DNA from 2 places in the Variovorax sp. LjRoot130 genome. Region 2 is predicted to be linked to the other one. Evidence: riboswitches for the same ligand, from Rfam matches in the RefSeq annotation. Region 2 holds a riboswitch; the other holds the start of a gene.
The links. Region 2 has a riboswitch for thiamine pyrophosphate ahead of ACSQ86_RS15070 (purine-cytosine permease family protein). Riboswitches for the same ligand answer to the same signal wherever they lie in the genome.
Positions count from the first base shown of each region.

Region 1: linked by a shared signal. The riboswitch ahead of thiC (phosphomethylpyrimidine synthase ThiC) and the one ahead of ACSQ86_RS15070 (purine-cytosine permease family protein) in region 2 are both predicted to bind thiamine pyrophosphate.

Region 1 is NZ_CAXURM020000001.1:924,199-927,764, reverse strand. It holds gene ACSQ86_RS04655 (HAD family hydrolase) at 1-147, opposite strand, end outside; gene thiC (phosphomethylpyrimidine synthase ThiC) at 184-2,064, opposite strand; TPP riboswitch at 2,144-2,248, opposite strand; gene ACSQ86_RS04645 (rhodanese-like domain-containing protein) at 2,276-3,253, opposite strand; gene ACSQ86_RS04640 (DUF3047 domain-containing protein) at 3,257-3,566, opposite strand, start outside.
Region 2 is NZ_CAXURM020000001.1:3,031,014-3,034,579, forward strand. It holds gene fdxA (ferredoxin FdxA) at 1-10, shown strand, start outside; gene ACSQ86_RS15060 (NAD(P)/FAD-dependent oxidoreductase) at 7-1,029, shown strand; gene ACSQ86_RS15065 (phosphatase PAP2 family protein) at 1,109-1,693, shown strand; TPP riboswitch at 1,782-1,890, shown strand; gene ACSQ86_RS15070 (purine-cytosine permease family protein) at 1,966-3,285, shown strand; gene thiD (bifunctional hydroxymethylpyrimidine kinase/phosphomethylpyrimidine kinase) at 3,230-3,566, opposite strand, start outside.

The DNA of each region.
Region 1 (3,566 bases), 2.1 Mb from region 2:
GGTGAAAAGGCGCATCGACTCTTCCACCGTGAGCTGCCAGCCGAGCTCGCCGAGCATCTCGGCGAGCACGCGGTTGGTGATGGGTTCGGAGTCGACGAGGACGCCGTCGCAGTCGAAGAGGACGGCGTCGAAGGGGATGGAAGGCATGGGGCGATGGTATCAACCACCCTCTGCCTTCCCGGCTCAACGCGCCTGGATCGGGATGTAGATCTCGCCCCCGCCGGCCTTGAACTCGGCCGACTTGCCCGCCATGCCCTCGTCCAGGGCCTTCGCCTCGTCGATGCCGCGCTGCGCCGCGTACTCGCGCACCTCCTGCGTGATCTTCATCGAGCAGAACTTCGGGCCGCACATCGAGCAGAAATGCGCCACCTTGCTCGAGTCCTTGGGCAAGGTCTCGTCGTGGAATTCGCGCGCGGTGTCGGGGTCCAGGCCGAGGTTGAACTGGTCCTGCCAGCGGAACTCGAAGCGCGCCTTGCTGAGCGCGTCGTCGCGCGCCCGCGCGCCCGGATGGCCCTTGGCCACGTCGGCTGCGTGGGCCGCGATCTTGTACGCGATGATGCCCTGCTTCACGTCGTCGCGGTCCGGCAGGCCCAGGTGCTCCTTGGGCGTGACGTAGCACAGCATCGCGGTGCCGGCCCAGCCGATCATGGCGGCGCCGATCGCGCTCGCGATGTGGTCGTAGCCCGGCGCGATGTCGATGGTCAGCGGGCCCAGCGTGTAGAAAGGCGCCTCGTGGCAGTGCTTCAGCTGCTCGTCCATGTTGGCCTGGATCATGTGCATGGGCACGTGGCCGGGGCCCTCGATCATGGTCTGCACGTCGTGCTTCCACGCGATCTGCGTGAGCTCGCCCAGCGTGCGCAGCTCGGCGAACTGGGCCTCGTCGTTGGCGTCCGCGGCGCAGCCGGGACGCAGGCCGTCGCCGAGCGAGAAGCTCACGTCGTAGGCCTTCATGATCTCGCATATCTCCTCGAAGCGCGTGTAGAGGAAGCTCTCCTGGTGGTGCGCGATGCACCACTTGGCCATGATCGAGCCGCCGCGCGAGACGATGCCGGTGCGGCGATCGGCCGTGAGATGAATGAAGGGCAGGCGCAGCCCGGCATGGATGGTGAAGTAGTCCACGCCCTGCTCGGCCTGCTCGATCAGCGTGTCGCGGTAGATCTCCCACGTGAGGTCTTCCGCCACGCCGCCGACCTTCTCGAGCGCCTGGTAGATCGGCACCGTGCCGATGGGCACCGGGCTGTTGCGCACGATCCAGTCGCGCGTGGTGTGGATGTTGCGGCCGGTGGACAGGTCCATCACGTTGTCGGCGCCCCAGCGGATCGCCCACACCAGTTTTTCCACCTCTTCCTCGATGCTGGAAGTGACGGCTGAGTTGCCGATGTTGGCGTTGATCTTGACCAGGAAGTTGCGCCCGATCGCCATCGGCTCGACTTCCGGGTGGTTGATGTTGGCCGGGATGATGGCGCGGCCGCGCGCCACCTCGTCGCGCACGAACTCGGGCGTGATGATCTTCGGGATCCGCGCGCCCATCGGGTTGCCGGCCAGGCGCTTCTCGCGCGCCGCGTCGGCCAGGTACTCGGCCATCCATTCGCGCTTGCCGTTCTCGCGCAGCGCCACGTATTCCATCTCGGGCGTGACGATGCCGCGGCGCGCATAGTGCATCTGGCTCACGTTCATGCCGGACTTGGCACGCAGCGGCGTGCGCTGCAGCCCCGAGGCGGCAGCGCGCAGCTCGGCCAGGCGCTGCGCATCGCGGTCGGCATGGGTGGCGCCGTCGTCGAGCATCTGGTGGGTGCGGCCTTGATAGCTTTCGGTGTCGCCGCGCTCGGCGATCCAGGCGCCGCGCACGCCGGGCAGGCCCTGGCGCACGTCGATCTCGGCCGAAGGGTCCGAGTACGGGCCCGAGGTGTCGTAGAGCGAGACCTGCTCGCCGTTGGTGAGCCGCACGTCGCGCACAGGCACGCGCAGGTCGGGCCGGCTGCCGGCGATGGCGCTCTTGGTCGAGGCAGGAAAGGGCTCGCGCGTCAGCGTGAGCAGCGAGGCGAACTTGTCAGGGGCATTCATGCGGGGGCACTCCGGTTCGTTGGACGGGTGCTCCGCGATCGCTCCAGGATCGGCACGGCGGAAAAAAGAATGTCCGGGGCCGGGGAGTTGCAGCTCTTCTTACGCTGGTATGAACCAGATCAAGTTCGCGGGTTCGGCGCTTGGCCATCTCAGCACACATCTGCGTGCACCCCGGAGCGGGACCGATTCTAGGCCTCGTTCGCGGCAGGGATCAAGCGGGATGTGCGGCGATGTCCGGCGCGCCGGCCGGCAGTGCCTCTTCATCGACCTCGATCGCGGCGGCGGCGCTCCAGGCCGAGAGCCCGCCGGCGAGCACGCGCACGCGCGGCAAACCGGCCTTCATCAGCACGCGCGCGGCAGCGATGGCGGACTCGTCGTTGGGGCAGTCGCAGAACACGATGAGTTCGCGCCCGTCGGCAAAGGCAGCCAGCTCGACGGGGAGCTCGCGCAGCGCGATGCCGATGGCGCCCGGAATCGCGCGCGGATCCAGCGCGCGTCCCTCGGCGGAGCGCACGTCGATCAGCGTCGGGCGGGCACCGGCCGCGAAGGCTTCGCGCAGCGCGCCGGCCTCGATATGCTCGATGTCGTCGGCAGCGAGCGCGATGCGGCGCCGGCGATAGCGCCAGGCGACGAAAGCGACGAGCACCAGCGTGCCGACAGCCGCAGCCGTGAGGCCGACGCTGGACAGCACCGCCAGCACGTCCTGGATCGCCGCGTGGAAGATGCGGCCCAGCAGGAGGAAGCCCAGCGTCCAGATCAGCGCGGCCACGGTCTCGTAGGACAGGAAGCGCGTGTTCGACATGCCCAGGGCGCCCGCCATCGGCGGCGCGACCACCGACACGCCGGGCACGAACTTGGCCGCGATCAGCGACAGCCCGCCCCAGCGGCCGAGGATGGCCTCGCTGCGCCGTACGCAGGAGTCGGCCGACAGCGAGATGCGGCACAGGAGGCGCATCACGCGGTAGCCCCAGCGGCGCCCGGCCAGGAACCAGGCGCCGTCGCCGAGGATGTTGCCGACCAGGGCGGCCGCCAGCACGGCGGCGAATGACACCTGCCCGCCGACCGACAATCCGCCGGCGATAACGAGAAAGGGCGCGGCCGGCACCGGCGCGCCGAGGCGGGTCGCCAGCGTGGCGAGGAACACCACGGCGGCACCCTGGGCCGAGAGGAGCGTGACGAGATCGTCCATCCGCTATTCCCCGGGCACGGGACGCCCCGCCGCAAAGCCTCCGGCGCTGCGCGTGGGCGCGATGCTGCGCAGATCGATGTCGGAAAAATAGGCCAGCCCGTGGCCCTGCGTGTTGTCCGCGTCGGCCGAGATCGCGACCGCGACCACGTCGGGCATGGTGTCGCCGGCCTCGTCGCCGAAGACGCGCCGGTAGTCGGCCAACAGGTTGCGGCGCTCGCTCGCCCACGTGCCCGGCGTGGCGGCCGGCCCCGACTCGAGCACCACCATGCGCATGCGCTGGGTGAAGGCGTTCACGAGCGTGCTGCCCTTGGCT
Region 2 (3,566 bases):
GGTCCGCTGAGCACGACGCCGGCACCCATCGAGACCGAGGCGCTGGTCATCGGCGCCGGCCCGGTCGGCCTGTTCCAGGCCTTTCAGCTGGGCCTGCTCGAAATTCCCTGCCACATCGTCGATGCGCTGCCCTCCGCGGGCGGCCAGTGCGTGCAGCTCTACGGCGACAAGCCGATCTACGACATTCCGGGCGTCCCGGCGACCAGCGGGCGCGGCCTGGCGGAATCGCTGCTGCAACAGGTGGCACCCCTCAAGCCGCAGTTCCATTTCGAGCAGCAGGTCGCGACGCTCGAGCGCCAGGCCGATCAGCGCCTGCTGCTGGGCACCACCGCCGGCACCACCTTCCTTGCGAAGACGGTCTTCATCGCCGCCGGCGTCGGCGCTTTCGTCGCCAAGCGCATCGCGCTCGAAGGCATCCAGCGCTTTGAAGGCACCAAGCTTTTCTATCACCCCGAGGCGCTGGAGCGCTTCGACGGCCAGGCCGTGGTGGTCAATGGCGGCGACGATGCCGCGCTGGCCACCGCCCTCGCGCTGATCGGCAAGGCCCGCCAGGTCACGTTGCTGCACCGGCGCGACGGCTTCCAGGCCGACGACGCGCTCGTGGCCCGCATGCGCGCACTGGCGGCCGAGGGCGCACTGAACTTCGCCGTGGGCCAGCCCGCGGCTTTCGACGGCCAGGTGCTGCAGATCACCACGCCCGACGCCCGGACCGTGACGCTGCCGCTCGACGCCCTCATCGCCTGCCTCGGCATCTCGCCGCGGCTCGGCCCCATGGCCGACTGGGGCCTCGATCTCGTGCGCAAGCAGGTGCCGGTCGACACCGAGCGCTTCCAGACGCACGAGGCCGGCGTGTTCGCGGTCGGCGACATCAATACCTATCCGGGCAAGAAGAAGCTGATCGTCTGCGGTTTCCACGAGGCGACGCTGGCGGCCTGGGCCGCCACCGCGATCGTGTTTCCGGGCAAGGCCGTGCCGCTGCAGTACACCACCACCAGCACGCGGCTGCACCAGCTGCTCGGCGTGGGCTGAAGAACAAAGCAACCACCCTGAACGAAGGCTGAACGCCGCATTCACGCGTTCGACACGAGACCGCCATACGATGCCGGGCATGCTCGCGTTGAACACCGCACTGTTCCAGGCCATTGGCGCTGGCCACACCCCGAATGCCGAAATCATGTGGCTCGCATCCATCGTGGCCGAGGGCGCGTCCTGGCTTTGCGCCGCCCTCATGGGCTGGGTCGCCTGGCGCCGGCCCTCGCAGCGGGTCTATGCGATGGTGACGCTGGTCGCCGCGGCCGCGGCGGCCATGCTGGCCCACGCGCTGGCGGACGCCATCGCGATGCCGCGCCCCTTCATGGTGGGCCTGAGCCCGGCGCACATCGACCATGGCGCGCGCGGCTCGCTGCCGAGTGCGCACGCCTCGGTGATGTTCACCATCGGGCTGCTGTTCTGCCTGCGGGCGTCGCTTCGGAAGACCGGGCTGGCGGTCGTGGCGATCGCGGTCCTCACGGGCTGGGCGCGCATCTACGTGGGCGTGCATTTCCCGCTGGACATCGCTGCCGGCCTGCTGCTGGCCGGCGGGATCGCTGCCGCGTTCTGGACGCTTCAGCAGCTCGCGCGCCGCTTCGTCCTGCCGCTCATTCGCCACGACCACTCGGGCGCGAGGCAACTGTCGGCCGCCATCGACCACTGAGGCGCCGCCCGGTCCGCGGCGACTTCACGTCGCCGTGTCGCACTCGGCCGGCGCACGGCTCTACAATCCGAACTGCTTCGCCAGCCTGAAGCAACGCTAGGGGTGCCGGCTCGCAACGCCTGTTGCAGCTTGGCTGAGAGAGTCCCTTTGAACCTGACTGAGGTAATCCTCGCGCAGGGAAGCTGGTCCGGCGACCGCCACGTTTTCTCGCGTGCCGGTCTTGCCGCCGTGGCCTCGCCCACCTGCCAAACACTTTGCAATGGAGCAAATGGATGGCAACAACACCTGAATCCAACGAGGCGCTGACGCCACTCGGCGACGTCAACCGCGTCTTCCACTGGCACGACCACATGGCCCTGTGGTTCAGCCTCGGCGTCGGCCTGCTGGTGATGCAGGTCGGCGCCTACCTGGTGCCGGCGGTCGGCACGCGCGAGGCGGCGATCGCGATCGTGCTGGGGTCGTTGATCGGCGCCGGCCTGCTGGCCTGGACCGCCCGCCTCGGCTGCGAAAGCGGGCTGGCCAGCGCGGGCCTGATGCACGCCACCTACGGCAGCGCCTTCGCGCGCCTGCCGGTGGTGCTGAACATCGTGCAACTGATCGGCTGGACCACCTTCGAGATCGTGATCATGCGCGAGGGCACGCAAGCCATCGGCAAGCAGGCCTTCGGCTGGTCGCTGGAGGGCACGCTGGGCACAGTGCTGACCACGCTGCTGTGGGGCGCGGTGCTGCTCGCGCTGCTGGCCGGCTCGATGGTCAAGCTGGTGCGGCGCTTCGTGAGCCGCTTCGGGCTGCCGCTGGTGGTGCTCTCGCTGCTCTGGCTGAGCTGGCAATTCGCGACGCAGCTTCAGGCCAAGGGCCTGGAGGCCTTCTGGTCGCGCCCGGGCAACGGCAGCACGGGCATGTTCAGCGCGCTCGACCTGGTAATCGCGATGCCGGTTTCGTGGCTGCCGCTGGTGGCCGACTACGCGCGGCACGGCAGGCGCAGCGCGGGCGGGCTCGGCGGCGCCTTCGGCGGCACCTGGGTCGGCTACGCGCTCGCCAACATCTGGTGCTACGCGCTCGGCGTGATGGTGGTGAGCGTGGCGGAACCCGGCACCAACCTCGTGGCGGCGCTGCTGCTGGCGCAGGGCGGCCTGGTCGCGCTGGGCCTGATCCTGATCGACGAACTCGACAACGCGTATGGCGACGTCTATTCGGGCTCGGTCTCGGCCCACAGCCTGCAGCCGCGCTGGAGCGTGCGGCGCTGGGGCCTGTGGCTCGCGGTCGCGTGCATCGCCTTCGCACTGGTGCTGCCGATGCATTCGCTCGAGCCCTTCCTGCTGCTCCTGAGCTCGGTGTTCGTGCCGCTCTACGGCGTGATCCTCGGACGGCTGGGTACGGGCGGCGCAGCGGTCGCGGTGGGCGCGCGCAAGATCGACTGGGTCGCGGCGCTGATCTGGATCGCGGGTATCGCCATCTACCACGCCTGCGCCAGATGGGCGCCTCAGTTCGGGTCGGCGCTGCCGACGCTGGCCCTCACCTTCGTGCTGGCATGGATCACGCGCCCGGCGACGGCAGACGGACCATCGGCACTGGCGCAAAGCCGTGGTTGAGCGGACCGTGGCCGGCACCGATCTTCACATCCGCACCGGCCGCCAGGGCGGCCACGACATAGCCGCGCGCGCGCTCCACGGCATCGGCCAGTTCGTAGCCCAGCGCGAGGTGTGCAGCGATGGCCGAGGACAGCGTGCAGCCCGTGCCGTGCAGGTTGCGGCTCGCAATGCGTTCGGAAGACAGCCTCAGCCGCTCGCCGCTCGCCTCCGCCAGCAGATCGACGACATCGTCTCCCGGCAGGTGGCCGCCCTTGAGCAACACCGCGTGCGCGCCCAGCGCG